4 regions of the Pseudoduganella sp. GW821-FHT11H04 genome follow, and region 1 is predicted to be linked to each of the others. Evidence: predicted binding sites of a transcription regulator. Region 1 holds the regulator's gene; each other region holds the start of a gene.

What was found. The regulator sigma-54, encoded in region 1, starts transcription at its own class of promoters, with help from an activator protein. The targets are predictions, from matches to a motif close to TGGCANGNAANCTGCTTT.
Positions count from the first base shown of each region.
Region 2: prpB (methylisocitrate lyase) is a predicted target of sigma-54. The motif match lies at 2,268-2,285, and genes of this name have one in related genera.
Region 3: AC1RTP_RS22920 (PEP-CTERM sorting domain-containing protein) is a predicted target of sigma-54. The motif match lies at 3,902-3,919, and genes of this name have one in related genera.
Region 4: AC1RTP_RS25030 (TorF family putative porin) is a predicted target of sigma-54. The motif match lies at 1,600-1,617, and genes of this name have one in related genera.

Region 1 is NZ_JBXARE010000010.1:88,604-96,093, reverse strand. Features, by position in the region: gene AC1RTP_RS20600 (monovalent cation:proton antiporter family protein) at 1-1,746, opposite strand, end outside; gene AC1RTP_RS20595 (KpsF/GutQ family sugar-phosphate isomerase) at 1,804-2,826, shown strand; gene AC1RTP_RS20590 (KdsC family phosphatase) at 2,826-3,362, shown strand; gene lptC (LPS export ABC transporter periplasmic protein LptC) at 3,375-3,968, shown strand; gene lptA (lipopolysaccharide transport periplasmic protein LptA) at 3,981-4,589, shown strand; gene lptB (LPS export ABC transporter ATP-binding protein) at 4,592-5,347, shown strand; gene AC1RTP_RS20570 (RNA polymerase factor sigma-54) at 5,357-6,853, shown strand; gene hpf (ribosome hibernation-promoting factor, HPF/YfiA family) at 6,926-7,285, shown strand; gene AC1RTP_RS20560 (enoyl-CoA hydratase/isomerase family protein) at 7,351-7,490, shown strand, end outside.
Region 2 is NZ_JBXARE010000023.1:13,044-20,533, reverse strand. Features, by position in the region: gene AC1RTP_RS27525 (sensor histidine kinase) at 1-449, opposite strand, end outside; gene prpR (propionate catabolism operon regulatory protein PrpR) at 525-2,177, opposite strand; gene prpB (methylisocitrate lyase) at 2,323-3,210, shown strand; gene prpC (bifunctional 2-methylcitrate synthase/citrate synthase) at 3,237-4,388, shown strand; gene acnD (Fe/S-dependent 2-methylisocitrate dehydratase AcnD) at 4,391-6,988, shown strand; gene prpF (2-methylaconitate cis-trans isomerase PrpF) at 6,989-7,490, shown strand, end outside.
Region 3 is NZ_JBXARE010000013.1:61,648-69,137, reverse strand. Features, by position in the region: gene AC1RTP_RS22940 (fumarate reductase/succinate dehydrogenase flavoprotein subunit) at 1-593, opposite strand, end outside; gene AC1RTP_RS22935 (GntR family transcriptional regulator) at 596-1,345, opposite strand; gene AC1RTP_RS22930 (hypothetical protein) at 1,531-2,814, shown strand; gene AC1RTP_RS22925 (PsiF family protein) at 2,811-3,107, opposite strand; gene AC1RTP_RS22920 (PEP-CTERM sorting domain-containing protein) at 3,207-3,869, opposite strand; gene AC1RTP_RS22915 (DUF1059 domain-containing protein) at 4,066-4,314, shown strand; gene AC1RTP_RS22910 (TIGR04552 family protein) at 4,311-5,465, opposite strand; gene AC1RTP_RS22905 (DUF805 domain-containing protein) at 5,602-6,141, shown strand; gene AC1RTP_RS22900 (DUF805 domain-containing protein) at 6,148-6,642, shown strand; gene AC1RTP_RS22895 (DUF58 domain-containing protein) at 6,620-7,490, opposite strand, start outside.
Region 4 is NZ_JBXARE010000017.1:24,815-32,304, forward strand. Features, by position in the region: gene AC1RTP_RS25015 (hypothetical protein) at 1-113, opposite strand, end outside; gene AC1RTP_RS25020 (patatin-like phospholipase family protein) at 123-1,133, opposite strand; gene AC1RTP_RS25025 (accessory factor UbiK family protein) at 1,242-1,484, opposite strand; gene AC1RTP_RS25030 (TorF family putative porin) at 1,688-2,446, shown strand; gene AC1RTP_RS25035 (P-II family nitrogen regulator) at 2,459-2,797, shown strand; gene AC1RTP_RS25040 (ammonium transporter) at 2,821-4,365, shown strand; gene gshA (glutamate--cysteine ligase) at 4,541-5,839, shown strand; gene gshB (glutathione synthase) at 5,928-6,878, shown strand; gene AC1RTP_RS25055 (PTS sugar transporter subunit IIA) at 6,881-7,282, shown strand; gene AC1RTP_RS25060 (HPr family phosphocarrier protein) at 7,296-7,490, shown strand, end outside.

The DNA of each region.
Region 1 (7,490 bases):
CTCACCGCTATCGCTCGCCCCGTGGAAGTAGCCGCGTAACGACGCATACCGCTCCTCACGCGCCCGCTGCACGCGGTGCACCACGCGGCGCAGCGGCACGCCCAGCATCACCAGCGCATGGGACGCTAGCATCAGCGAGCCTTCCATCAGTTCCGGCACCACCTCTGCCGCACCGGCTTCCTTCAGCCGGTCCAGGTCCGAATCATCGTGCGAGCGCACGATCACCGGCAGCTCCGGCGCGAGTTCATGCACCAGGTGCAGCACCTTCAGCGCGGAAGGCGTGGAGGCATAGGTAATCACCACCGCCGATGCGCGCTTGATGCCCGCCGCCACCAGCGACTCGCGCCGCGCGGCATCGCCGTAGGAAACGTTGGCGCCGGCCGCCTGTGCTTCCTGCACGCGGATCGGATCCAGGTCCAGCGCCTGGTAAGCAATCTTTTCCTCGGAAAGCAGGGTGGCCAGCGACTGGCCCGAGCGGCCAAAGCCCGCCACGATCACATGCTTTTGCGCCGACATCGTGCGCGCCGCGATATTGGTCAGGTTCAGCGACTGCATCATCCACTCATTGGCGGAGAACTTCATCACGATCCTGTCCGACTGCTCGATCAGGAAAGGCGCCAGCAGCATGGACAGCACCATCGAAGCCAGCACCACCTGCACTACGAAAGGATCGACCAGCTTCATGCCGCCCACCACGTTCAGCAGCACGAAGCCGAATTCGCCCGCCTGCGCCAGCGCCAGGCCGGTGCGCATGGAAGTCGAGGTGGAAGCGCCGAACAGGCGCGCCAGGCCTGCAATCAGGGTGAATTTGAGCAGCACCGGGCCGGTCAGCAGCACCAGTACCAGCCACCAGTTTTCCAGCACCACGCGCGCATTGAGCAGCATGCCCACGGTGATGAAGAACAGGCCAAGCAGCACGTCGCGGAAAGGCTTGATGTCCTCTTCCACCTGATGCTTGTATTCGGTCTCGGAAATCAGCATGCCCGCCAGGAAGGCGCCCAGTGCCATCGACAGGCCGGCCTGCTCGGTGATCCATGCCGCGCCCAGCGTTACCAGCAGCAGGTTAAGCATGAACAGTTCCTGCGAGCGGCGCAGCACGACGATGGTGAACCACTTGCGCATCACCTTCTGGCCCAGGAACAGCAGCAGGATCAGCACCACGGCCGCCTTCAGGCCCGCCAGGCCCAGGGTCTTGGGCAGGTCGGCCGGATTCTGCGCCAGCGCCGGGATCAGGATCAGCAGGGGTACCACCGCCAAGTCCTGGAACAGCAGGATGCCGATGATCTTGCGGCCATGCTCGCTTTCCAATTCCAGCCGCTCTGTGAGCAATTTGACCACAATCGCGGTGGAAGACATGGCCAGTGCGCCGCCCAGGGCGAACGAAGCCTGCCACCCCAGGTGGATGGAGGGCGGCAACAGGAAATGGATGATCCAGCCAAATAGCATGGTGGCGGCGATGGTCAGCCCCACCTGGGCCATGCCCAGCCCGAACACGATGGAGCGCATGGCCATCAGCTTGGGCAGGGAAAATTCCAGCCCGATCGAGAACATCAGGAACACCACCCCGAACTCGCCTAGCAGCTCGGTGGCGTGGCTTTGCTCCGCCAGCCCCATGGCATGGGGGCCCAGCAGGATGCCGACGGCCAGGTAGCCCAGCATCGGCGGCAAATGCATCATACGGAAGGCAACCACGCCCAAAACGGCGCTGCCTAAGAGGAGAAGAGTCAGTTCAAGAGGCGTGAACATCCGTTGTTGTTTTGTCTGGCAAGTTTTTTGCTTATCTAATTCGGCTATACTTCGGGCATGAGTGTAACCCATGAAAAAACAATGCTGAAATCTTTTGATGCCAAGACCGCAACCCGTGCCCTGGAACTGGCGCGCGAGGCCCTGCAGATCGAGACGGACGCCCTGGCCGCGCTGAATGCGCGTCTGGCGAACGACGAGACTGTGGGCCAGGCCGTGTCCCTGTTGCTGCAATGCAAGGGCCGCGTCGTGGTTTCCGGCATTGGCAAGTCTGGCCATATCGGCAAGAAAATCGCCGCCACCCTGGCCTCCACCGGCACCCCGGCCCTGTTCGTGCACCCGGCTGAAGCCGCGCACGGTGACCTGGGCATGGTGACCCCGGAAGACGTGGTGATCGCGATTTCCTATTCCGGCGAAGCGGCCGAACTGATGGCCATCCTGCCTGTGGTCAAGCGCATGGGCGGCCACGTGATCGCCATGACTGGCAAGCCGACTTCGAGCCTGGCCAAGATCGCCGACGTGCACCTGGACGTATCGGTAGCCAAGGAAGCCTGCCCGATGAACCTGGCGCCGACCGCATCGACCACCGTCACGCTGGCGCTGGGCGACGCGATTGCCGTGACCCTGCTGGACTTGCGCGGCTTCAAGGAAGAAGATTTCGCCCGTTCCCACCCTGGTGGCGCCCTGGGCCGCCGCCTGCTGACCCATGTGCGCGATGTGATGCGCAAGGACGGCGCCATTCCGGCCGTGGGCCTGGAAACGCGCCTGCCGGACGCCCTGCTTGAAATCACGCAGAAGGGCATGGGCATGACCGCCATCGTCGATGCGGCGAACAAACCGGTCGGCGTGTTCACCGACGGCGATTTGCGCCGCATGATCGAGAAGGTGCAGGACTTCACCAAGGTCGTCATCAAGGACGTCATGCACCTGAACCCGCGCACCATCGGCCCCGACCAATTGGCGGTTGACGCCGTGGCGGTGATGGAAGAATTCCGCATCAACCAGATGCTGGTGGTGGACCCGGACGGCACGCTGGTTGGCGCGCTGCACATTCACGACCTGACACGCGCCAAGGTGATCTGATGACGCTCAATCGTGAAGACCTGGTCGCGCGCGCTGCCAAAGTACGCCTGTTCATCTTCGACGTGGACGGCGTGCTGACGGACGGCAGCCTGACTTACGGCGCCGATGGCGAGTCGGTGAAGACCTTCAACGTGCACGACGGCCTTGGCATCAAGCTGCTGCAGGAGGCCGGCATCAAGACCGCGATCATTTCCGCCCGCCGCACGCCTATCGTGCTGGCGCGCGCCAAGGACCTGGGTATCGATTACGTGCACCAGGGCGGTCATGACAAGCTGACCCCATTCAAGGCCCTGCTGAACGAGTTGGGGCTGGAAGAAGAGCAGGTCGCCTTCATCGGCGACGACGTGGTGGACCTGCCACTGCTGCGCCGTGTCGGCTTTGCCGTCAGCGTGCCGAATGGCCGCAAGGAAGCGCATCAGCATGCCCACTACATCACGGAAGCTGCGGGCGGCCGCGGTGCGGTGCGTGAAGCCTGCGAATTCGTGCTGCACGCAACCGGTAATTACGAGCGCGTAATGGCGCAGTTCCTGGTGTAAAAGGATCGAGCGATGCGCAACCAGAGGATAGCCCACCGCTTCCGCCTTTCCGTCGGCATGATATTGGTGCTGCTGGCGGCGCTCGGCAGCTTCTATCTGCTCGAACTGCTGAACCGCGCGGGTGAACAGATGCAGGCCGACAAGCGCGCCAATGAGCCGGATTACATCATCGAGAATTTTTCCTTCGTCCACATGTCGAAGGATGGCAAGCCAAGCTATATCATTGCCGGCGACAAGCTGACGCATCGTCCTATCGACGATTCGTCCGTGATCGACAAGCCGCGTGTTCATAGCCTGGCCAGCGAGCGTCCGCCGATGGAGATCCTGTCGGAGACGGCGCGCGTGGACCAGGGAAATAGCCGGGTCACACTGAACGGCAAGGTCACGATCGACCGCGCCCCGGCGCCGAACGCGCAAGCGCTGCATATGGCAACGGAAAAGCTGGTGGTCTTCCCTGACGAAGACCGCATGGAAACCGACGTCCCGGTGAAGATGAAAATCGGCGCCACGACTGCCTCGGCCAACAGCATGCGCGCCAATAACGCAACGCGCGAAATGCACCTGCAAGGCGCTGGCACGCTGGTGCTGCCGCCGAAGGCACAATAAAAAGGAATGAATATGAAACGACTACTGTTGTCGGCTGCCCTGCTGCTTTGCGCAGCCGAGCCGGCGCTGGCCGAAAAGGCCGACTCCTACAAGCCTACCGTCATCAATTACGCCTCGATGGATATCGATGACGTGAAGCAGATCACCATCCTGTCGGGCGGCGTCAAGCTCTCGCGCGGCACCCTGACCATGACCGCCGAACGCGCCTTCGTCAAGCAGTCGCCGGAAGGCTTCCAGCAGGTGACCCTGTTCGGTGACGGTAAGAAGGCCACCTTCCGCCAGAAGCGTGATGGCGCTGGCGACCAGTGGGTGGAAGGTGATGCCGACCGAATCGAATACGACGAGCAGGTCGAATTGGTGAAGATGTTCACCAAGGCCACCATCCGTCGCCTGGAAGGCGGCAAGCAGAATGATGAAGTGCAGGGCGAGTTCATTTCCTACGACAGCCGTAAGGAGTTCTTCAGCGTGCGCAATACCGCAACCGGCGAGAGCAAGCCGGGCGGCGGCCGTGGCACCATGGTGATCCAGCCTTCGCGCACCGAGCCGCCCGCGGCATCGGCCGCAGCGTCGGCCGCGGCATCGGCTACAACCACGCCTCCTACCACGTCGGAGAAGAAGTAAGCATGCAAGCAAATTCCTGCGCCAGCACGCTGGTCGTGCGCGGCCTCCAGAAAACTTACGGCAAGCGCCAGGTAGTGCACGACGTGTCGCTGCAAGTCGATTGCGGCGAAGTGGTGGGCCTGCTGGGTCCTAACGGCGCCGGCAAGACCACCTCCTTCTACATGATCGTGGGCCTGGTGGCCTCGGACGCCGGCACCATCGATATCGGCGGCACCGACGTCTCCAGCCTGCCGATCCACAAACGCGCTACGCTGGGCCTGTCCTACCTGCCGCAGGAAGCTTCGGTGTTCCGTAAGCTGACGGTGGAAGAGAATATCCGCGCCGTGCTGGAGATCCAAAAGGTCGACGGCAAGGCGCTTAGCAAAGCCGAAATCGACCAGCGCCTGGAAGCCCTGCTGGCGGACTTGCAGATCGAGAAGCTGCGCGAGAACCAGGCCCTGTCGCTATCCGGTGGTGAGCGCCGCCGCGTGGAGATCGCGCGCGCACTGGCTACCAATCCGCGCTTCGTGCTGCTGGACGAACCGTTCGCCGGCGTCGACCCGATCGCCGTGATCGAAATCCAACGAATCGTGCGTTTCCTGAAGGAGCGCAACATCGGCGTTCTGATCACCGACCATAATGTACGGGAGACCCTCGGCATTTGCGACCGCGCCTACATCATCAACCAGGGCGCCGTGCTGGCTTCGGGCCGCCCGGACGACATCATTGCCAATGAATCCGTACGCCGCGTTTATCTCGGCGAACACTTCCGCATGTAAGCGAAGGCCATGAAACAAACACTGCAACTGCGAACCTCGCAACACCTGGCGCTGACGCCGCAGCTGCAACAATCCATCCGCCTGCTGCAGCTGTCCACGCTGGAGCTGCACCAGGAGTTGGAACAGCTGCTCGGCGACAATCCGATGCTGGAGCGTCTTGACGATCCGCTCGACCACTCTGTGCGGCTGCTGGCCGATGGCGCCATCAGCCAGGGTAGCGGCAATGGCACCGAAGGCCCCGCCACGCCAGCGCAGGAAAGTGCGCCGGGCGAGTGTGGCGAAGCCCCGGCCGCAGCCTCCGAAGGCGACGCCTATGAAGGCGGCGAAGGCGAGGGCGGCAACGGCAGCGACGACACGGACTGGAGTTCCAGCTCCGGCAGCAAATCTGCCGACGACGAAGACAGCCGCCCGCAGCTGGAAGCTTCCGGCTGCACCTTGCGCGAACACTTGCTGGAACAGATGCGAGTGACCGTACAGGAGCCGCGCGACCGCGCCCTGATGGAAATGATCATCGACGCGCTGGACGACAATGGCTACCTGGAAGAGCCGCTGGAAGAAATCCACGAGCGTCTGCCGCCCGAGCTGGAAATCGAACTGGATGACCTTCGCTGCAGCCTGGTGCTGTTGCAAAGCTTTGACCCGGCCGGCGTGGCCGCACGCAATGCTTCCGAATGCCTGGCGCTGCAGATCAAGCGCATGCCAGGCGTGCCGATGGTGACGCGCCGCATGGCGCTGGTCATCGTCGAGAAGCACCTGGCATGGTTCGCCCAGCGCGAGTTCACCAAACTGAAAAAAGCCCTCGACTGCGACGACGAAGATTTGCGCGAAGCGCAGTGCGTCATCCGCCAGTGCAACCCGCACCCGGGCGCCGAGTTCGCATCGGGCGATTCCGATTACGTCGTGCCCGACGTGATCGTGAAGAAGGGCCGCGGCGGCTGGCTGGTCATGCTGAATAACGACGTGGTGCCGCGCCTGCGTGTGAACGCGCTGTACGCCAACCTGCTCAAGCAGGGCAAAAGCGAGTCGCAGATGAACGGCCAGCTGCAGGAAGCTAAGTGGCTGATCAAGAATATGCGCCAGCGCTTCGACACCATCCTGCGCGTCGCGGAAGCGATAGTAGAAAGACAAAAGAATTTTTTCAGCCATGGCGCGGTCGCCATGAGGCCCCTTGTGTTGCGTGAAATTGCTGATACACTGGGACTACACGAGAGCACTATTTCTCGCGTAACAACTCAAAAATATATGCTCACCCCGCATGGCATGTTTGAGTTGAAATATTTCTTTGGTAGCCACGTCGCGACCGAAGCTGGGGGTGAAGCTTCATCGACTGCGATACGGGCACTGATCGTGCAACTGACAGGAGCAGAAGACCCGAAAAATCCTTTATCCGACAGTAAGATTGCGGACATGCTGGGAGAACAAGGCATGGTGATTGCGCGACGGACTGTTGCCAAATATCGAGAAGCGTTGAAAATCCCTCCGGTAAGCCTCCGCAAATCTTTGTAGTGCAGTGCATGGGTTCCTCTGTGCGTTTCGGCGTACACGAACTCGAGAGCGACATCATCTTTAGGAGTGTGTATGAATCTCACCATCAGTGGACATCATGTCGAAGTGACCCCGGCCATTCGCGAGTACGTGCAGAGCAAGCTGGAACGAGTCAAGCGCCATTTCGATCAAGTAATCGATATTGCTGTCATCCTGACTGTAGATAACCTCACCGAGAAAGAGAAACGTCAGAAAGCGGAAATCAACCTGCGCATGTCTGGCAAAACTGTTTACGTCGAAAGCCTGTCGCAAGATCTCTACGCCGCCATCGATACCCTGATTGATAAACTGGATCGCCAGGTCATGAAATACAAAGACCGTGTGCAGAACCACAGTCATGCGGCCATCAAGCATTTCCCGGATACGTACGAAGCACCACCCACCGCCATGTAAAGGACTGGCCGTGTAGCACACCAAAGGGCGCAATTGGCGCCCTTTTTTGCGGTTAAAATATTTGCATGAGCGAACACGTCCAAACCCATATCTCCAACGGCACCGGCTTCATCACGCTGGACCGCCCTAAAGCCCTCAATTCCTTGTCCCTCGACATGGTGCGCGCAATGACCCAGGCGCTGCTGGATTGGCGCGATAACGCGTC
Region 2 (7,490 bases), on a different contig from region 1:
AGTTCCAGGCGCAAGGTTTCGGCTTCGAGCAACAGGGCCTCTGCCTCCAGCCTCTGATTGCGCCTGATCGAGAGCGCCGCCATATAGCAGGCATTCCAGGCCAGCATGGTGCCGATCCAGAACGTCAGCAGCGAGAGGATCCAGGCCAGGTTGCCGGGACGCCAGCTCGCGCCGGATACCGCCATGTCGACCAGCGTATTGCTGGCCGACTGGATCAGGCCCAGGACGACGGAAGCGATGATGGCGGCCGGCCAAGCCAGCTGCTTGCCGCACTTCAGGCGCAGCTTGCACACCTGGCGCCACAAGGTGGTCAGCGCAATACCGCTCACGCCGCACCATGCCGAAAGCGGCATGAATCTCACTTCGAGCCGGTCGACGAAGACGGTGAATAGCGCCACGCCACTCCAGCCAAGCAGTTGGAGCAGCCAAAAATATTGGGTCCTTTTCATGGGGCTGGAGCATACCGTATCCAGTGTCTCCGGTTGAAGCTTGGGTGACGAATGGTCGAAACAAGTGATGGATGGTTAGCTGGCGGATTCTTCGCGCAGGCGGCGCCACAGGGTGGTGCGGCTGATGCCGAGGTAATCGGCGGCGGCATCGCGGCGGCCGCCGAAGCGGGCAAGTACTTCGGTGGCGCTTTCGGCGTTGCTGGCACGGGGTGCCGCAGTTGCGGTCAGCGCCGATGCCGGAGCCGCCAGCAGTGGCATGACCGACGATGCGGAGCTCAGCTCAGGTGCGACGCTGGCGACGAAGCTTGGCGTCAGGGCTTGCAGCGGTTCGGCGGCGAGGAAGAGCGCGAGGCGTTCGGTCAGGTTGCGCAGTTCGCGTACATTTCCTGGCCAGTCGTATCGCAGCAGCAGGGGCGCGCAGGCGGCCAGTTCGGCCGGCAGGTTGGGGTGGGCGCGCGCACTAAGGCTGGCAAGCGCGGTGCGCAGCGACCATTCGGCCAGCGGCAGGATATCGGCTGGACGTTCACGCAAGGGCGGCAGCGACATGCGCAACACAGCCAGGCGGTAGAAAAGGTCAGCGCGGAAGCGGCCTTCACGCACGCGCGCCTCCAGGTCGCAGTGGGTGGCGCTGATGATGCGTACATTGATCGGAATCGGCCGTGTGCCGCCGACTCGCACAACTTCGCGTTCTTCCAGCACGCGCAGCAAGCGCGTTTGCAGCGTAAGCGGCATTTCGCCGATTTCGTCGAGGAACAGGGTGCCGCGGTTGGCCGCTTCGAACAGGCCCGCGTGGCCGCCGCGCCTGGCGCCGGTGAAGGCGCCTTCTTCATGGCCGAACAGTTCGGATTCCAGCAGGGATTCGGCGATGGCGCCGCAGTTCACAGCCACGAAGGGCCGGTTGGCGCCGCCCATGGTGCGCGGGGATTCTCGGTGGATGGCTTGCGCCACCAGCTCCTTGCCGCAGCCCGTTTCGCCTTGAATCAGTACCGTGGCGGGGGATTTTGCATACAGCACGACAGCCTGGCGTACGCGTTCCATGGCGTCGGACTCGCCGCGCAGGTCGGCCAGTCCGTGCTTGGCGCGCAGGGTGTCGGCCACCACGTGGCGCCTGCTGCGGTTGGTCTCCAGCTGCGCCAGGCGCGCCAGTTCCAGTGCATCGTCAAAGGCCTGGCGAATCGAGGCGGCGGAATAGACGAACACGCCGGTCAGGCCGGCTTCTTCAGCGAGGTCGGTAATCAGGCCGGCGCCGACGATGGCCTTGATGCCCGAAGCCTTGAGGTCATTGATCTGGGCGCGCGCATCCTCTTCCGTAGCGTAAGTGCGCTGCTCGATCGGCACGCCGAAGGTGTTGGCGAATTCGGCCAGCGCCGGTATATCGTCCTGGTAGGTGATCACGCCGATGCGGTCGGACACCTTGCGCGCGCGGGCCAGCGCCTGCATGAAATCGAAGCCGCTGGCCTTGGCGATCACCACCGGTACCGACAAGCGGCCCTTTAAATAAGCTGCATTCGATCCGGCCGCAATCACGGCATCGCAACGTTCCGTCGCCAGTCGCTCGCGGATATGGCGCGCCGCTTCGTCAAAGCCAAGATTGATCGGCTCGATGTCGGCCAGGGCATCGTACTCCAGCGTGATGTCGCGGAACAGTTCCGACAGGCGCGAAACGGAAACCGTCCAGATGACCGGTTTGTCGGCGGGGTCGAAGGGTAGGGGCGTGGAATGTCGCATGTTTCAATGTTGCATTTCAATGTTTCAACTTGAAACATAGCACTCTGGGCAGAATGTTGCAAGTGCTTGATTTTTCAGGAGTGGGCCGGCTGGCACGCCACTTGCACTATGCACGGCAGACTTCTCAATTACTTTTAAGGACACCATGAGCCAATATTCCGCAGGCGCCGCCTTCCGCAAGGCCGTGCAAGAAGAGTCCCCGTTGCAGGTTGTAGGCGCGATCAACGCCAACCACGCCTTGCTGGCCAAGCGCGCCGGTTTCAAGGCGATCTACCTGTCGGGTGGCGGTGTGGCTGCCGGCTCCCTGGGCCTGCCGGACCTGGGCATCTCCGGCCTGGACGACGTGCTGACCGACGTGCGCCGCATCACCGATGTGTGCGACCTGCCGCTGCTGGTGGACGTGGATACCGGCTTCGGCTCCTCCGCCTTCAACGTGGCGCGCACCGTCAAGTCGATGATCAAATTCGGCGCCGCCGCCATGCATATCGAAGACCAGGTGGGCGCCAAGCGTTGCGGCCACCGTCCGGGCAAGGAAATCGTGTCCAAGGGCGAAATGATCGACCGTATCAAGGCCGCAGTTGACGCGCGTACCGATGAAAACTTCGTGATCATGGCCCGTACCGATGCACTGGCCGTGGAAGGCCTGGACGCCGCGATCGACCGTGCAGTCGCTTGCGTGGAAGCCGGCGCCGACATGATCTTCCCTGAGGCGATGATCTCCCTGGACATGTACAAACAGTTCGCCGCTGCCGTGAAAGTGCCGGTGCTTGCCAACATCACCGAATTCGGCTCGACCCCGCTGTTCACCGTGGAAGAACTGAAGTCCGCCGACGTGGGCCTGGTGCTGTACCCGCTGTCCGCCTTCCGCGCCATGAACAAGGCTGCCGAGAATGTCTACACCGCGATCCGCCGCGACGGCACCCAGCAAGCCGTGATCGACACCATGCAGACCCGCGCCGAACTGTACGAGCGCATCAATTATCACGATTTCGAACAGAAGCTCGATGCACTGTTCGCAGCCGCTAAAAAATAAATCAATCGATTCGAGGAGAGACCAACATGACCGAAGCAGCTCCAGCCTTCAAACCAAAGAAATCCGTCGCCCTGTCCGGCGTTGCAGCCGGCAATACCGCCCTGTGCTCCGTCGGCAAGACCGGCAATGACCTGCATTACCGCGGCTACGACATCCTGGACGTCGCCACCACCTGCGAATTCGAAGAAATCGCCTACCTGCTGGTGCACGGCAAGCTGCCGAATGTGGCCGAACTGAAAGGCTACAAGAAAAAGCTGAAGTCCCTGCGCGGCCTGCCGCAAGGCGTGAAGTCCGCCCTGGAAGCGCTGCCAGCCTCCGCCCACCCGATGGACGTGATGCGCACCGGCGTGTCCGTGCTGGGCTGCTGCCTGCCTGAGAAGGACGACCACAATATCGCTGGCGCGCGCGACATCGCCGACCGCCTGATGGCATCGTTCGGCTCCATGCTGCTGTACTGGTACCACTTCAGCACCAACGGCAAGCGCATCGACGTGGAAACCGACGACGAAACCATCGGCGGCCACTTCCTGCACCTGCTGCACGGCGAAAAGCCTTCCGAATCGTGGGTTCGTGCGATGCACACCTCCCTGATCTTGTATGCGGAACACGAGTTCAACGCTTCCACCTTCACCAGCCGCGTCATTTCCGGCACTGGTTCCGATATCCACTCCGCCATTACCGGCGCGATTGGCGCACTGCGCGGCCCTAAGCACGGCGGCGCCAACGAAGTGGCGCTGGACATCCAGCAGCGCTACGAAAACGCCGATGAAGCGGAAGCGGACATCCGCAACCGCGTCGCCAACAAGGAAGTGGTGATCGGCTTCGGCCACCCTGTGTACACCATCTCCGACCCGCGTAACGTGGTAATCAAGGAAGTGGCGCGTACCCTGTCGCAGGAAGCCGGTTCGACCAAGATGTTCGACATCGCCGAGCGCCTGGAATCCGTGATGTGGGAAATCAAGAAGATGTTCCCGAACCTGGACTGGTTCTCCGCCGTTTCGTACCACATGATGGGCGTGCCAACCGCCATGTTCACCCCGTTGTTCGTGATCTCCCGTACCTCGGGCTGGGCTGCCCACGTGATCGAACAGCGTATCGACAACAAGATCATTCGTCCAAGCGCCAACTACGTCGGCCCTGAAGACCTGGGCTTCGTACCATTGAAGGACCGCAAGTAATCATGAACAGCCAATACCGCAAACAACTCCCGGGCACCAAGCTCGATTACTTCGACGCGCGCGAAGCCGTCGATGCAATCAAGCCGGGCGCCTACGCCACGCTGCCGTACACCTCGCGCGTACTGGCGGAAAACCTGGTGCGCCGCTGCGACCCGGCGACGCTGACCGCCTCGCTGTCGCAGCTGATCGAGCGCAAGCGCGACCTGGACTTCCCATGGTTCCCGGCGCGCGTGGTCTGCCACGACATCCTGGGCCAGACCGCCCTGGTCGACCTGGCCGGCCTGCGCGACGCGATCGCGGAGCAGGGCGGCGATCCAGCCCTGGTCAATCCTGTGGTGCCGACCCAGCTGGTGGTCGACCATTCGCTGGCCGTGGAATGCGGCGGTTTCGACCCGGACGCGTTCAACAAGAACCGCGCCATTGAAGACCGCCGTAACGAAGACCGCTTCGACTTCATCAACTGGACCAAGAAGGCTTTCCAGAACGTCGACGTGATCCCGCCGGGTAACGGCATCCTGCACCAGATCAACCTGGAGCGCATGTCGCCGGTCATCCAGGTGAGCGACGGCGTGGCCTACCCGGACACCCTGGTCGGCACCGACTCCCACACCCCGATGGTGGACGCGCTGGGCGTGATCGCCATCGGCGTGGGCGGCCTGGAAGCGGAAACCGTCATGCTGGGCCGCGCTTCCTGGATGCGCCTGCCGGACATCATCGGCGTTGAACTGACCGGCAAGCCGCAGCCTGGCATTACCGCCACCGACACCGTGCTGGCGCTGACCGAATTCCTGCGCAAGGAAAAAGTCGTCTCGGCCTACCTGGAGTTCTACGGCGAAGGCTCGACCGCGCTGACCCTGGGCGACCGCGCCACCATCTCCAATATGGCGCCGGAATTCGGCGCCACCGCGGCGATGTTCTCCATCGATGCGCAAACCATCAAGTACCTGAAGCTGACCGGCCGCGATGACGACCTGGTGGAATTGGTGGAAACCTACGCCAAGCACACCGGCCTGTGGTCGGACGACCTGGCCAAGGTGGAATACGAGCGCGTGCTGAAGTTCGACCTGTCGAGCGTGGTGCGCAATATCGCCGGCCCATCGAATCCGCACAAGCGCGTTCCTACCTCCGAGCTGGCAGCACGCGGCATTTCCGGCGTGGTGGAAAACGAGCCGGGCAAGATGCCTGACGGCGCCGTGATCATTGCCGCCATCACCAGCTGCACCAACACCAACAATCCGCGCAATATGATCGCTGCCGGCCTGCTGGCCCGCAATGCGAACAAGGCCGGCCTGCTGCGCAAGCCTTGGGTCAAGTCCTCGCTGGCGCCAGGCTCCAAAGCCGTGACGCTGTACCTGGAAGAAGCAGGCCTGATGCCTGAACTGGAAAAGCTGGGCTTCGGCGTTGTGGCTTACGCCTGCACCTCCTGCAATGGCATGTCCGGCGCGCTGGATCCGGTGATCCAGAAGGAAGTCGTGGAGCGCGACCTGTACGCAACCGCTGTGCTGTCGGGCAACCGCAACTTCGACGGCCGTATCCACCCGTACGCCAAGCAGGCTTTCCTGGCTTCGCCGCCGCTGGTGGTGGCCTACGCCATCGCCGGCACCATCCGTTTCGATATCGAAAAGGATGTGCTGGGCCACGATGCATCGGGCAAGGCAATCACCCTGAAGGACCTTTGGCCGACCGACGAAGAGATCGACGCCATCGTCGCTTCCTCCGTCAAACCGGATCACTTCCGCAAGGTCTACATTCCGATGTTCGCGCGCAGCGAAGAGAACGCCGAAAGCGCCGATCCGCTGTACGACTGGCGTCCGCAATCGACCTATATCCGCCGTCCGCCGTACTGGGAAGGCGCACTGGCCGGCGAGCGTACCCTGAGCGGCATGCGTGCACTGGCCGTGCTGGGCGATAACATCACCACCGACCACCTGTCGCCATCGAACGCGATCATGATGGATTCCGCTGCAGGCGAATACCTGCACAAAATGGGCCTGCCTGAAGAGGACTTCAACTCTTACGCAACCCACCGCGGCGACCACCTGACCGCGCAACGCGCCACCTTTGCCAACCCAACTCTGAAGAACGAAATGGTGCGCAGCGCCGACGGCAGCATCAAGGCCGGCTCGCTGGCCCGCGTTGAGCCGGAAGGCAAAGTGACCCGCATGTGGGAAGCCATTGAAACCTATATGGACCGCAAGCAGCCGCTGATCGTGATCGCCGGCGCCGACTACGGCCAGGGCTCCTCGCGCGACTGGGCAGCGAAGGGCGTGCGCCTGGCCGGCGTGGAAGCGATTGTGGCCGAAGGCTTCGAGCGTATCCACCGCACCAACCTGGTCGGCATGGGCGTGCTGCCGCTGGAGTTCAAGCCGGGCGTGAACCGCCTGACCCTGGGCATCGACGGCACCGAGACCTTCGACGTGATCGGTGAGCGTGCACCGCGTGCAACCCTGACCCTGGTGATCAACCGTAAAAACGGCGAACGCGTTGAAGTGCCGGTGACCTGCCGCCTCGATTCGTCGGAAGACGTGTCGATCTACGAGGCAGGTGGCGTGCTGCAGCGCTTTGCGCAGGACTTCCTCGAATCTGCAAAGGCGGCCTGAATGACGTATAGACCGCAAATCAAGGTACCGGCCACGTATATGCGCGGCGGCACCAGCAAGGGCGTGTTCTTCCGGCTGCAGGACCTGCCGGAAGCCGCGCAAGTGCCAGGCAAGGCGCGCGACGCCTTGCTGCTGCGCGTGATCGGCAGCCCCGACCCATACGGCAAGCAGATTGACGGCATGGGCGGTGCGACTTCGAGCACCAGCAAGACGGTGATCCTGTCCGCCTCCACCCGCGCCGATCACGACGTGGACTACCTGTTCGGCCAGGTCAGCATCGACAAGGCTTTCGTTGACTGGAGCGGCAACTGCGGCAACCTGTCGGCAGCCGTTGGCGCCTTCGCCATCAGCGGCGGCCTGGTTGCGCCGGCCCGTGTGCCGCGCGACGGCATGGCCGTGGTGCGTATCTGGCAAGCCAATATCGGCAAGACCATCATCGCCCACATCCCGATGACGAACGGCGAAGTGCAGGAAACCGGCGGCTTCGAGCTGGATGGCGTAA
Region 3 (7,490 bases), on a different contig from region 1:
CCCGCCGCGCCGGTCGCCAGCACCACAGCCTTGGCGCGGATCACGTGGAAGTCGCCGGTACGGCAATCGAAGGCCATGGCCCCGGCGATGCTGCCGTCCGCTGCCGTGAGCAGGCGCGTGGCGACCAGGCGATTGGTGATCTCGATGCGGGTGCGCTTCAGGCGGCGATACAGCACCTTCTTGATATCGTGGCCTTCAGGCATCGGCAGGACGTAGGTGCCCATGTGGTGGACCTTGCGCATGGCGTAGTCGCCGGTTTCGTCCTTTTCAAAACGCACACCCCAGTCGTTCAGCTCTTCGATCATGGCGTAGCTGTTCCGGGCATAAGCCATGACGGTCTTCTGGTTGACGATGCCGTCGTTGGCGGTGGTAATTTCCTTCACATACTGCTCGGGCGTGGCGAAACCCGGGACGACGGCGTTGTTCAAGCCGTCCATGCCCATCGAAATTGCTCCGCTGCGCTTCACGTTGGCTTTCTCCAGCAGGAGAACGCGCAATGCGGGATTGGCTTCCTTGGCTTTTACCGCTGCCATCGGGCCGGCGGTGCCGCCGCCGATGACCAGTACGTCGACAGTCTGGATATGCGTTTCCATGCTTACTCCTGGGTTGGTGTGCGGCGCGCCAGCTGCAGCCGGTACTGGAAGGCGTCGCCGCGAAAGTAGAGGTATTCGAAGTCGAGCGGCCGCCGGGCCGCGGTATGGGTCAGCCGTTCTATGCGCAGCACGGGCATGCCGACGGAAATCTGCAGTGCGGCCGCCACTTCCATGTCGGCCGGCGCTGCATCGATGCTCAGGCTGGCCTGGCCGAGCGCGATGCCGTAATCGTTTTCCAGGATGAGGAAGATGTCGCGCCTTGCCAGGTCTTCGCGGCGCAGGCGGTCGCCCAGCGCTTCGCTGACGTAGGTCAGTTCCAGCGATACCGGTTCGCGGTTCAGCAAACGGATGCGGCGGATCTCCGCGAGCGGCGTACCTTCTCCGACTTGCAGGTGCTGCGCAAGCTTGCTCGTTGCCGGCACAGTGCGGATGCCGGTCACGCGGTTGTAGATCTCATGTCCCTGGCGCGACATTGCTTCCGCGAAGCCTTCGAGCTGGGTCAGTTCCTGGAATGCTTTCGGCTTGCTGACGAAGGTGCCCTTGCCGGGTACCTTGAAGATCAGGCCTTCGATTTGCAGGTCGTGCAAGGCTTGTCGCACGGTGATGCGGCTGACGTCGAAGATGCTGCCGATCTCGCTCTCCGGCGGAAGCTGCGAATGCGGAGGGTAGGTGCCGTCGAGGATGCCTTCACGCAGGCTTTCCTTGACCTGGGTGTAGAGCGGAACCGGCGACAGTGCGAGAGTACGTGTCATAACAAGTCATGATTGATTTGATGGACAAATCTTATCGACGACGTAATTGCGCGGGAACGAATGGATTCGCGCTTGCTTATGCGCACAGCAAATGGCGGGAAAGCAGCATAAGCAAATGCGTAAAGCGAATTCCTGTACTTCAATGGGCTACACTTATGCGCTTCAGGCAATCGGAGACAATAGACATGAAAAAATTGGTATTGGGTGGCTTGGCGGTGCTGATGGCCGGCAGCGCCATGGCGGCATCGGTGCAAGACGTGGCGGAGCGTTACCGCAAGCTGGTGCTGGCGATCGGCCAGCATGACAGCAGCTATGTCGACGCCTATTACGGCCCGCCGGAGCTGGAGAAGCAGGCAGTGAAGAACAAGCAAAGCCTGGCTTCGATTAAAGCTGACGTGGCGGTGGCTCAGCGCGACATCGCGATGCAAAAGGCACACAACGCCGACGAGGCCCTGCGCATTGAATTCCTGTCCAAGCAGTTGAAATCGATGCATGCCCGTGTCGAGATGCTGGAAGGACGCAAGTTCAGTTTCGACGAAGAGACCGCGTTGCTGTACGACGCAGTGACGCCGCACCATGACCGCGCTTATTACCTGGCCTTGGTGGCGCAAGTCGACAAGCTGCTGCCCGGTACGGAGCCGCTGCCTGAGCGCTTGAAGGCGTTCCGCGCGAAGTTCGTGATCCCGAAAGACAAACTGCAAGCGGTGTTCGACGCGTCCATCGCGGCATGCCGCGAGCGCACCGCAGCCTTCATGGATCTGCCGAAGAACGAAAGCTTCGTGATGGAGTTCGTGACCAATAAACCGTGGTCCGGCTATAACTGGTACAAGGGCAACGCGCATAGCCTGATCCAGATTAATACCGAATTCCCGATCTATATCGACCGTGCGGTGGACCTGGGCTGCCATGAAGGCTACCCTGGCCACCACGTCTACAACGCGCTGCTGGAGCAGTCGCTGGTCAAGCAGCGCAAGTGGGTGGAGTTCAGCGTGTACCCGCTGTTCTCGCCGATGTCGCTGATTGCCGAAGGCAGCGCGAACTATGGCATCGAGATGGCCTTCCCGGACGATGAGCGCCTGGCCTTCGAACAGAAGGTGCTGTACCCGCTGGCGGGCCTGGATCCGGCCTTGGCGCCGCAGTACGCTCAGTTATTGAAGCTGCTGGGCAAGCTGAGCTACTCCGACAACGATGCGGCGCAGGCCTATCTGGAAGGGAAATGGACGCGCGAGCAGACCATTGAGTGGCTGGTGAATGTGTCGCTGTACCCGCCGGAGAAATCGGCGCAGCGACTGTCCTTTTATGATGCGAACCGCGGCTATGTGATCAATTACAACCTGGGCAAGGATATGGTCAAAGCCTGGACTGAAAAGCATGTGACGGCCACCGATCCGGCGGCCGCCCGCAAGCAGCGCTGGGAAGCATTCAAGAGCCTGCTATCTTCGCCACGCCTGCCATCCGGCCTGCGTTAAGCGGCTTTCTTCGTGCTCAGGCATTCCTTCATGAATGCCTTGCGCTCATCGCCCTTCTTGCCTGTAGCGTCGGCGTTGCAGGTCTTCATCTTGTCCTGCTGCGTCACTGGCGCGGCAGGTTTCGCGCTCAGGCATTCCTTCATGAATGCTTTGCGCTCATCGCCTTTCTTGCCTTCGGCTTCTTTATTGCAGGTGGTCATTTTGGACTGCTGGGAGTTCTTTGCCGGGGCTGGCGCCGCAGCAAAGGCAGCGGAACAAGACAGAGCCAGGGCAGCAACGATCAGTTTTTTCATGAGGGTTCCTCGTAACAGTTGAGTTGGTCTTGCGACAGTAACTATACATAGAAAAACGCCACCCGAGGGTGGCGTTTTTCTTTTTCAGTCTGCCCGCAATCAGGCTTGCTTGCGGCGGCGTGCGGCCATGGCCGCCAGGCCAAGGCCCAGCAGCGCCATCGAGCCTGGTTCTGGAATGCCGCTTGGATCCGCGGCTCCGAGCGTGATGTTGTCAAAGCCAATCTGGTTGACGGTGCCGCCAAAATCGACCGAATGGGCAATGCCCGCAAACGCGACGCCGATCGGTGTCCAAAGGCAGGCGCCGCCGGTCGGATCGCCCGAGCAGTTGTTAGGAAGGGCGGCGAGATTGATCGTGGCCAGCACATTGCCGGTGCCATTCAAGCCGTCGTAGACGTTGACGAAGCCGCTGGAGAAGGCGGCGTAGTAGAAGGAGAAGCCAGTGTCGAAACCAGCGGCCACGTTCATGGTGGCAGCAGCGCCGCTAGTAAAGAACAGGATGGTGCTGGCCGAAGGTTCATTGGCGAAATTGCCGCTGCCGCCAGCGTCGGAGTCGATCAGGCCCAGGCTGGACGTCGAAAAATTAATGCCGAAATTCGTGCCGCTGTTGCCGGCGCTATCGGTGCCCCCGTTATAAAAATCATTGACGCTGGCCTGGTCGCCGACGCCTTCGAAAGTGAGGCTGATTGGACTGGCGCTGGCCTGGATGGCAGCACCCATAAAGGCCAGTGCTGCAGCCATTTTGACGAGTTTTGCGACACGCATTGTGAGCTCCTTCTGGTTAAGTTTCATGCATATAAGCAGGAGTCATGCCACAAGGAAAAGATGTAAATAATCAATAACTTAGCCGATGGAAATGTTACTCTTGTTTGACAAGTTGTAAATGTTTCCGACGGTCAAAGCATGGCATTGCCGGCCAAACGGCCTATAGTGTAAGTAGCTCTTCGGAAGGGAGGTTGCCATGACCCGTAAATTCATCGATTGCCGCGAATTCCCAAGCGACACCCACTGCAGTGTCGCCATTGCGGCAGACAGCGAAGACGAGTTGCTGGAAACTGCGGTCCAGCACGCAGTCTCGGTGCATAAGCATGCTGATACGCCTGAACTGCGCGCCGCTATCCGTGGCATGATCCACGACGGTACGCCGCCGGAACATGCGATGCCACCGGGCGTTGCCACTGGCGCACCGGAAGGCGCGCGGACGCACTAAGCTGCTTGCTCGTCAGGCTGGGCTTCGAGGTAACGAATCAGGTCGCGGCCGAGCACGCGCAGGCGTGCCGTTTCGACCTGCCGCTTTTTATAGGCGTCGTGGCTGGCTGGGCCTTCCAGCGTGCGGCCATGGCTGACTTTGTCCATCAGCTGGATTTCGTATTCGAAGAAGAAGCCGACATCGTAGTCGGGGCCGCTTGCCGCCGGATCGTCGGACGGTACATGAATCATCTTGCGCACCGTGACCTGGATGCTGTTGAAGCCGGTGCCGCTGTGCGGGTTGTCGGCGCGCGTCTGCGGTGAGGAAATGTCCATCAGCTCAGCATCCATCTTTTCCAGCAGTTCGGCCGGATAGCCATCGGCCGCTTCCAGAAGGCAGCGGTATTGGGTGAAGATTTCTTTGGCCGCTTCCATGTCGAGCAGGGTGTTGCGGGTGCGCTGTGAATCCACATTGGTCACCGAGATCAGGTGGGCGCGTTGCAGGGTGCGCAGGGCCAGCAGACATTCGAAGCGGGTGCCGAACACCATGCGCACGCCGAGATGGTCGAAGATGTCGGCTGCCAGGTAGGCTGCTTTTTGCAGCAGCTTCAGCAGGATGCTGGCGCGGCTCTTGTTGTTCTTGCGGTCAAAATGCAATAAGGGCAGGCAAATCTCGCCATCGCTCAAATAATGCTGGCCGTCCTCTTCGCGGATCACCTCATCCAGGCTGGCGAACACTTGCTGGCGGATGGTATTGAAATAGCGCAGCTTGAGATTGTTATCGATGTAGAACACGCCATGCATCACTTTCAGCACGGCGCAGGACCACATGCGGCGCAATTCGACTTGCTCATTGCCGTGCAGGGAGGCGAACACCAGCAGGTCCAGTGGATCTTCCGGCATGCGTACTTCGGGCGGGATCAGGGCGGCCTGTCCGGGCGTCAGGAAGGCGGTACAGACAAAGTCAAGCGCCTCGCCATGGGCCTTGGCGATCACTTCGCGGGCGTGGGGATTGTCGATGTCGAAACCATATTCGCGCACGAATTCGTGCGCGTCATGCTTATTGCGCAGGGCTAGCCCACCGAGGTCGATTGCCGACACGCCGGAGGCGATCGCATTCAGGTAAGTCCAGTTCAGGGAAAACTTGCCCTGGCACTTGAGAGATGGATGCATGGTAAGGAAAGTATCGCAGCGTTGAGTGCATGCCGCAAGGTGAGGTGTTGTTTGCAGATCTTACTTGTGTGTTACCAAAAGAGTAATGTAGTATTTTCTTCGAGGTAACTTTTATATCAACTTAAAAGGATCAGCCGTGACCAATCCGTATTCCATGCCACAAGCAGAGCTGACAGAACCGGTCAGCAACGAAACCTATATGCCGAAGTTCTTCGCCATCAATGGTCGCATAGGCCGCCTGCGTTATTGGGCGTACAGCATCGGTTGGGGCCTGCTAGTAATGCCGGCCATGTTCCTCGCCGCCGGCGTTGGCGCGCTGACCGGCTCCTTTGGAAATGCCGCCGAGGGTGGCAGCGCAATTGGCATCGGCATCACTTATTTGGCGTCCATCGTGATAACGATCATGCTGGCGCGTCGCCGCCTGGCTGACCTCGGCCACACAGGCTGGCTGGCCTTGCTGATCGTGGTTCCGTTCTTTGCGCTGTACCTGCTGTTCGCACCGGGCAATGCAGATGCCAATGAATACGGCCCTCCGCCCGGTCCCAATTCGATCGGCGTGAAATTGCTCGCCTGGATCCCGGCGCTTTTCTTCATCATCGGCATCGTCGCCGCCATCGCCATTCCGGCATATTCGGGCTACTCCGCGAAAGCGCGCGCCGAGCAGATGGGGCAGTAATTCCGGATGCATAACCCGTACACCGCGCCGCAGGCAGACCTCAAGCTGCAGTCAGAGCTTGCCGATGCGACGCGGCTGTTTGCATGGAATAGCCGGATCGGGCGTGCGCGGTTTGTGGCGTATGGCTTTTCCGGCCTGGCTTTCGCGGTTGTCTATCTCGTGGTGCTGACCACCGTGGAAAGGTCGTTCGGGGTGGTGTACACACGGGGTTCGCTGGTGGGGTGGGGGCATGCGGCCATCGCATTGCTGGCTTCAGCACTGGCGCTGGTGAACGCGATACGTCGGCGGCTGCACGATTTTGATGTCAGCGCGTGGTGGGCCTTTTTACTGCTGTTCCCGATCCTTCAGTTTGTGTTCCTGATCTATCTGCTGGTGGCGCCCGGCACGCCGAACGCCAATCGCTTTGGCCCCGTGCCGCCGCCAACCGAGCGCAGTGTCATGGCTGCGGCGGCGATTGGCGGCCTGGTCCTGCTATGGTTTATAGTGCTCCGCTCTCCTTGATGTCGAGGTAGCGGTTGAGGAGGGCGGAAGCCAGGTGTTCAGGAGCGACGTCGACCAGGTGGCCGGCGCGCAGGCCAAGGCGGCGGATCGCTTCCTGGCGCTGCTGCAGGTAATGTTCGCTGGCGGCAAGGCGCAGGGCATCGTCGAAACCGTTGACAGGCGCGTTGCTTGCGGCGTCCAGCGCTCGCTCGCGCAGGCTGGCGCACATCACCAGGTGGCGCGAAGACAGCAGGTCGACGGCCTGGCGCAAGGCCACGTCATCCTCATCGCGCACATTCGTCACCAGCACCACGAAGGCGCGGCGGCCCAGGCGGTTCAACAAGTCGTTGGCAGCGCGCAGGTAATCGGGCGCTGCTTCGCCCGGCTGCAAGTCGTACACGCCGGCCAGCGTGCGGTCCAGGCCAATGCGGCCTTTGGCCGGCGGCAGCCAGCGGTTGTCCACGCCAAAGCTCATCAAACCCACCGCGTCACCTTGCTTACCCGCGACGAAGGCCAGCGTCAGCACGGCGTATAGCGCGTGGTCGAAATGGCTGGTGTCGCCGTCGCGCGCCAGCATGCGGCGGCCGGTGTCGAGCAGGAACACGACCTGCTGGTCGCGCTCCACCTGGTATTCGCGGCTGATCGGCTTGCGGTGGCGCGCGGTGGCCTTCCAGTCGATCGAACGCAGGCTGTCGCCGCGCCGGTATTCGCGCAGCTGGCGGAAGTCCGTACCTTCGCCGCGCTGGCGCTTAACCAGAGAACCGGCGGTGGGCGCCTGGCGGTCTGTGGCGCGCAGGGCTTGCCCCAGCAGGCGCGCCACGTCGGGGAAGACTTTGGCCGTCTGCTGCGGCCCGATGCGGTGGATCGCT
Region 4 (7,490 bases), on a different contig from region 1:
AGCGACATGCTCGGGTCGAAGGCATAGCCGCGCAGGCGCCGGAACGGCGGACGCTTGCTGCCTTGCTCGATTGCCTTCTGGCTGTAATCCTGGCTGCTGGCGGAGGAGTACATGGCGGCTCCTTATTGCAGCAGTTCCGGCGCCCAGGTCTTGATGCGGGCCGCCACCAACGCCGCTCCATGGCGCGCCAGTACGGCGCGTTCGGCTTTGTTGAGCGCCTTCAGGTTGGTCTCGATAGAGGAGGCGAAGACTGAATCGCCCTCGATCGCTTCGCCATCATGGCTGTCGATGGAGAACCACAGCGGGCAAGGGCCGGCCTTGGCCATGTGGCGGTGCTTCATGCGGTCGAACTGCAGGCCGCGGATCTGCTCCATCATGATGTCCAGGCCTTCCTTCAGCACCAGGGCGCTCGATTCCGTCGGGTCGACCTTGATGGCGTAGGGTTTGCCGGCGTCGCTGACCAGCAGGTAATTCAGCTCGTTCAGCGCGGCCAGGCCGGGATTGACGCCAAGGTTGTCATATAGCCCGCCGTCGCTGAGGGTGACGTAATCGCACTTGGCGGCAGGCGCGTATTCCGTTTTCTCGAGCCGCAGGGGCGGGAATACAGGCGGGAAGGCGGACGACGCGGCCACGGCGCGCGCGATCGGGAAGTTGGCGGCGTCGGCAAAACCCAGTTCGTAGTCGCCCATCTCGCTCTTCCCCTTGCTTCCGGCGATAAAGGAAAACATATTGCCGGTGGCGAGGTTGGTGGTGTTCAGGTAGATGCGCGGGCCCTCGGACAGGTCGCCCAGCTTCTTGCTGCCGAAGAGGTCATCCGCATACGTATCGGCCAGCTTGTCCAGGCGCGAATGGAAGGGATCGAGCAGGCCGCCGATCACCGAGCCGACGGCAATCGAACGCGTGGCGAGGTACTCATCCAGCTTGTCGAGTGCATTGGGATCGTGCCAGTTCAGGGCCAGGAAGGCGCCGGCGATGCTGCCGCCACTGACGCAAGAGATGAGGTCGACCTTATCCAGCAGCTGGTGCGCCTGCAGCTGGCGGAACACGCCCAAATGAAAAGCGGCAGCTCGAAAGCCGCCGCCGGACAAGGTCAGGCCGATGCGCTTGCTAGCGCCGCCGAGTGTGATGGCCATGGAACACCTCCGTAGGAAAGCGTTTGCCCATGGCGTAAGGAATCTCCCGCTACGTTAGGGCGATTCTTACAGAGTAGGCTAGAAAATTGCCAGGAAATACACGAATTGTCACTTGTCGGCCAGCTTGGCTTCCAGCTCGGCCAGGCGCGATTCCATCAGTTCCAGCTTGGCGCGGGCCTTGGCCAGCATTTGTGCCTGGATATCGAATTCCTCGCGGGTGACCAGGTCCAGCTTGGCGAAGCCCTGGGTCATCATGGCTTTGACGTTCTTTTCGATATCTTTGGCCGGCGAATTTTCGATGACCTGGTTGACCTTCTGTTGCAAGTCGTTGAAGAAGGCGTTCATGTCCATGGTTATTTCTTCCTGATGTGTGTTTGTGTGTGAGTTTGTGCACCACAACGGTGCGGCTTTGGATTGTAATGGTGCGGAAAGCTGTCTTAAGTTCAATTCCTGCACGAATTATGGCTGGCACGCAATCTGCTAATAAGCAGTAAAGCTGTTGTTTCAGACTGAATTTTAAACCGCAATAAAAGTTCACTCAAAAGGAAATCGCCATGATTTATAAGAGCAAGAAGCTGGGTCTCACCGCTGCAGTCGCACTGGCAATCGCATCGATGGGGACTAGCTTGGCCCAAGCAGCCGATGCTGCGCCTGAGGCGAAGCCTGACAATGAGATTAGCTATAACGCGGCCCTGACCAGCGACTATCGCTACCGTGGTATCTCGCAAACCCGCCTGAAACCTGCGCTGCAAGGCGGCGCTGACTGGGTCAACAATCCAACCGGTTTCTACGCAGGCGTCTGGGGCTCGACCATCAAATGGGTCAAGGATGGCGGCGGTGATGCCAGCGTGGAAATCGACCTGTATGGCGGCAAGCGCGGCGAGATCGTGCCTGGCGTCAGCTACGACGTTGGCTTCCTGGCCTATGTCTACCCGTCGAACGACCTGCATCCAAGCGCTAATACCCGCGAAATCTACGGCCAAGTAGGCTACGGCCCGGCTACCCTGAAGTACTCGAACTCCCTGAGCAATCTGTTCGGCTTCGCTGACAGCAAGCACAGCTCCTATATCGATGCTTCCGTCAACCAGGACCTGGGCGAAGGCTACACCCTGAACCTGCACGCAGGCCGCCAGAAGGTGAAAAACAGCCCAGCGTTCAGCTATACCGACTACAAAATCGGCGCCACCAAGGACTTTGGCGTGGCAACCGTAGCCCTGGCTTATATCAAGACCACCAGCGACGCGTACGTGGCGCCGAATGGCAAAAACCTGGGCAAGGGCGGCTTGGTGCTGACCGTGTCCAAAACCTTCTAAAGAGGCAACCGTATGAAAATGATTACCGCCATTATCAAGCCGTTCAAGCTCGACGAGGTGCGTGAAGCCCTGTCGGCGATCAACGTGCAAGGTATTACGGTGACCGAAGTTAAAGGCTTCGGACGCCAGAAAGGCCACACCGAGCTGTATCGCGGTGCGGAATACGTGGTCGATTTCCTGCCAAAGACCAAGATCGAAGCTGCCGTTGACGATGCGATCGTCGACCAGGCTATCGAGGCGATTGAAAATGCAGCCCGCACCGGCAAGATCGGCGACGGCAAGATTTTCGTCTCGTCGCTGGAGCAAGTAATTCGTATCCGTACCGGCGAGACCGGCAACGAAGCACTGTAAGGGGAAACGTGATGCATAAGACCATGAAGAAATGGCTGGCGGGGGTGACTGTCCTGTTGGCTTTCAGCGCAGCGCTGCCTGTGCTGGCCCAAGACGCCAAGCCGGCTGAAGCACCAGCTGCTGCCGCTACTGCTGCCGCATCGGCTGCTGCGCCTGCGGCTGCGCCGGCTCCTGCCGCAGCTGCACCTGCTGCCGACGCTGCCGCTGCCCCAGCTGCCGCTGCCGCTCCGGCCGCCGCACCTGTGCCACAGAAGGGCGACACCGCCTGGATGTTCGTGGCTACCCTGCTGGTGATCCTGATGACCATCCCAGGCCTGGCCCTGTTCTACGGCGGCCTGGTGCGCTCGAAGAACATGCTGTCCGTGCTGCTGCAAGTGTTTTTCGTTTTCGCGCTGATCATTGTGCTGTGGTGCCTGTACGGCTACTCGCTGGCGTTCACCGAGGGTAATGCCTTCTTCGGCGGCTTCGGACGCTCGCTGCTGAACGGTATTTACGATCCGGCCAAGGGAGCGTTCGCAACCGCTGCTACCTTCAGCAAGGGCGTAGTGATTCCTGAGTTCATCTACGTAGCTTTCCAGGGCACCTTCGCTGCGATTACCTGCGGCCTGATCGTCGGCGCGTTTGCCGAGCGCGTGCGCTTCTCCGCCGTGCTGGCCTTCATGGTCCTGTGGTTCACCTTCAGCTACCTGCCTATCGCCCACATGGTCTGGTTCTGGACCGGTCCTGACGCAATCACCAACGCCGACACCCTGGCCAGCGAAACCGCCAAAGCGGGCTGGATCTTCCAGAAAGGCGCGCTGGACTTCGCAGGCGGCACCGTGGTGCACATCAATGCCGCTATCGCCGGCCTGGTTGGCGCAATCATGATCGGCAAGCGCGTCGGCTACGGCCGCGACTCCATGGCTCCGCACTCGCTGACCATGACCATGATCGGCGCATCGCTGCTGTGGGTGGGCTGGTTCGGCTTCAACGCCGGTTCGGCCCTGGAAGCTGGCGACATCGCTGCGCTGGCCTTCGTCAACACCCTGCTGGCAACTGCCTGCGCAACCGTATCGTGGGTGTTCGGCGAGTGGGTCTTCAAGGGCAAGCCTTCCATGCTGGGCGGCGCGTCCGGCGCGGTTGCCGGCCTGGTGGCGATCACCCCGGCTTGCGGCTTCGTTGGCCCAATGGGCGCACTGGCGATCGGCCTGCTGGCTGGTATCGTCTGCCTGTGGGGTGTGAACGGCCTGAAGCGCCTGATCGGCGCGGATGACTCGCTGGACGTGTTCGGCGTGCACGGCGTGGGCGGTATCCTGGGCGCCATCCTGACCGGTGTGTTCGCTGCACCATCGTTGGGCGGCCAGGGCGTATTCGACTACGTTGCCAACAAGGCAAGCGCAGATTACTCGATCGGCGGCCAGGTCTGGATTCAGATGCAAGCCGTGGGCATTACCATCGTGTGGTCGGCTGTCGTTGCCTTCCTGGCATACAAACTGGTTGACGTTGTGATCGGCCTGCGTGTACCCGAGGAAGAAGAGCGCGAAGGCCTGGACATCACCAGCCACGGCGAGTCCGCGTACCACGCTTAATTTGTCAAAAAACCATGGGGTCTGGCACCTGACAAAACATGGCTGCGCCATGTCTTGTCAGGTGCCAGACCCCGAAGCGCCTTTCGGGGCGCTTTTTTTGTTTAAAAGTATCTTTTAAATGGCGTTTTTGCCCCAAAATGGAGAGTCTGCAAATACCAACCCGCAAGGAAGTCACATGGTTCCCCATCTCGTCACGGCCCTGACCGGTCCGTTACTGGATCTTGAAGAAAAGATCATTGCCGCGACCCCAGCCATTGAACGGTGGTTCCGCCTCGAGTGGCAGGAGCATACGCCGCCGTTCTATGCTTCGGTGGACCTGCGCAATGCCGGCTACAAGCTGGCCCCGGTGGATGCCAACCTGTTCCCTGGCGGCTTCCATTACCTGGCCAACGAAATGCTCCCCCTTTCGGTGCAGGCGGCCATGGCGGCGATTGATAAATATTGCCCAGATGCACGAAACCTGCTGCTGATCCCGGAAATCAAGCCGCGCCACCCGACTTACTTCCAGGGCGTCGCCCGCCTGATGCAGATTTTCCGACAGACCGGCCTGAACGTGCGTTTCGGCTCACTAGACCCATCCGTCACCCAGCCGACGCCGCTGGCGCTGCCCGATGGCAATATGCTGGTGGTGGAACCCCTGGTGCGCTCGCCGAACGGCCGCCGTGTGGGGCTGAAGGATTTCGACCCGTGCACCATCCTGCTGAATAACGATTTGTCGGCAGGTATCCCGGATATTCTGACCAACCTGCATGAGCAAAGCCTGCTGCCGCCGCTGCACGCGGGCTGGGCGCTGCGCCGCAAGTCCAACCACTTCAATGCCTACGATGAGGTGGCGAAGAAGTTCGGCAAGCTGATTGGCGTTGATCCGTGGATGGTCAATCCTTTCCACGCCAAATGCGGCGCGGTGGACCTGACCACCGGGGAAGGGCAGGAGAGCCTGGCCGCCTCTGTGGATGCGGTGCTGGCCAAGATCCGCAAGAAGTACAAGGAATATGGCATCAAGGAGAAGCCGTTCGTCATCATCAAGCCGGACGCCGGTACTTATGGCAAGGGCGTGATCACGATCCGCGATGCGGCCGAGTTGAAAGAGTTGTCGGAAGAGCAGCGTAAGCGCATGACGGTGATCAAGGATGGCAAGGCGGTGACCGACCTGAATATCCAGGAGGGCGTGCCGACCTTTGAGAGCATCAAAGAGGCGTTTGCGGAGCCGGTGGTTTATATGATCGACCGCTATGTGGTGGGTGGGTTCTACCGCGTGCATGGCGAGAAGGGGCCGGACCAGAATCTGAACGCGCCGGGGTCGCAGTTTGTGCCGCTGGCGTTCGCGCAGCAGCATGCGGTACCGGATGTGAAGGCGAAGCCGGGGACTGCGGCGCCGAATCGTTTCTACGTCTATGGTGTGGTGGCGCGGCTGGCATTGCTGGCGGCTTCCCTGGAGATGGAGCGCACTGACCCGGATCCGGAGGTCTATTAAACCCGGTACACCTGGGTACGACCCAAGGGTCGGACCCAGAATTTCCGGGTTTCGGCTAGAATCAAGTGTTACATTTTTGGACTAATCCATGAAAATCGCCTTCCTCGCCGACCCGTTGTCCAGCTTCAAGATTTACAAGGACTCCACCTTCGCCATGATGGCCGAGGCGGCGCGCCGGGGGCATGAGGTATATGCCTTCCAGCAGCGCCACATGGCGCTCAAGGAAGGCAAGGTCACGGCTCACATTTCGCGCATCGAGATGACCGGCGACAAGGACGAGTGGTACAAGGCAGCGCCTTCGGAAGACACCAGCCTGTCCGCCTTCGACGCCGTGATCCAGCGTAAGGACCCGCCGTTCGACATGGAATACGTCTACGGCACCTACCTGCTGCAGCTGGCGGAGAAACAAGGCGCCAAGGTCTTCAACAAGCCTTCCGCCATCCGCGACCACAATGAAAAACTGTCGATCGCCCAGTTCTCGCAATTCACCGCGCCGACCCTGGTCACCAGCGACGAAACCCGCCTGCGCGACTTCCAGGCCGAACACGGCGACGTGATCCTCAAGCCGCTGGACGGCATGGGCGGCGCCGGCATCTTCCGCGTGAAAGCCGATGGCCTGAACCTGGGCTCCATCATCGAGACCCTGACCCAGCTTGGCACCCGCACCATCATGGCGCAGCGCTACATCCCGGACATCGTCAAAGGCGACAAGCGCATCCTGCTGATCGACGGCAAACCCGTGCCTTTCTGCCTGGCCCGCATCCCGCAAGCCGGTGAAGTGCGCGGAAACCTGGCCGCCGGCGGTACCGGCGTGGCCCAGCCGCTGTCGCAGCGCGACCGCGAAATTGCCGAGGCCCTTGGTCCGGAATTGGCTTCGCGCGGCCTCTTGCTGGTAGGATTAGACGTGATCGGCGATTACCTGACCGAGGTAAACGTCACCAGCCCGACCTGCTTCCAGGAGATCACGCAGCAGACAGGCTTCCAGGTCGCGTCCATGTTCATCGACGCAGTGGAAGCACGGGCAGGCAAGCAAGGATAAACATGGTAGGGATTTTATTGATGACACACGCGCCGCTTGGCCAGGCATTCCTGGCCGCCGCAGCGCATGTGTTCCGGGCCCCGGTTGAAAAACTGGAGGCGATCGATGTGCTGGCAGACCAGGACCTGAACGAAGTGCAGCAGCTGGCGCGTGACGCCATCAAGCGCCTCGACTCGGGTGCCGGCGTGCTGGTCATGACCGATATCAAAGGCGGCACGCCCGCCAATTGCTGTAACAAGCTTGCCGATGCGGGCCGGGTCGAAGTAGTTGCAGGCATCAGTCTTCCGATGCTGCTGCGCGCGATCACCTACCGCACCGACACGCTGGACGTCGTAGTGGAAATGGCCCTGGCCGGCGCGCAGAACGGCGCGGTCAAGGTCGACAACCGTATCCGAGTCAACTAAACAAAACTAAAACATGATTCAGCAAGAACTTGAAATTATCAACAAGCTCGGATTGCATGCACGTGCTTCTGCAAAATTCACCCAACTGGCAGCCAAATTCCAAAGCGATGTCTGGCTGTCGCGTAACGGTCGCCGCATCAACGCCAAGTCCATTATGGGTGTGATGATGCTGGCTGCTGGCAAGGGGGCCAAAGTCCTGCTGGAAGCG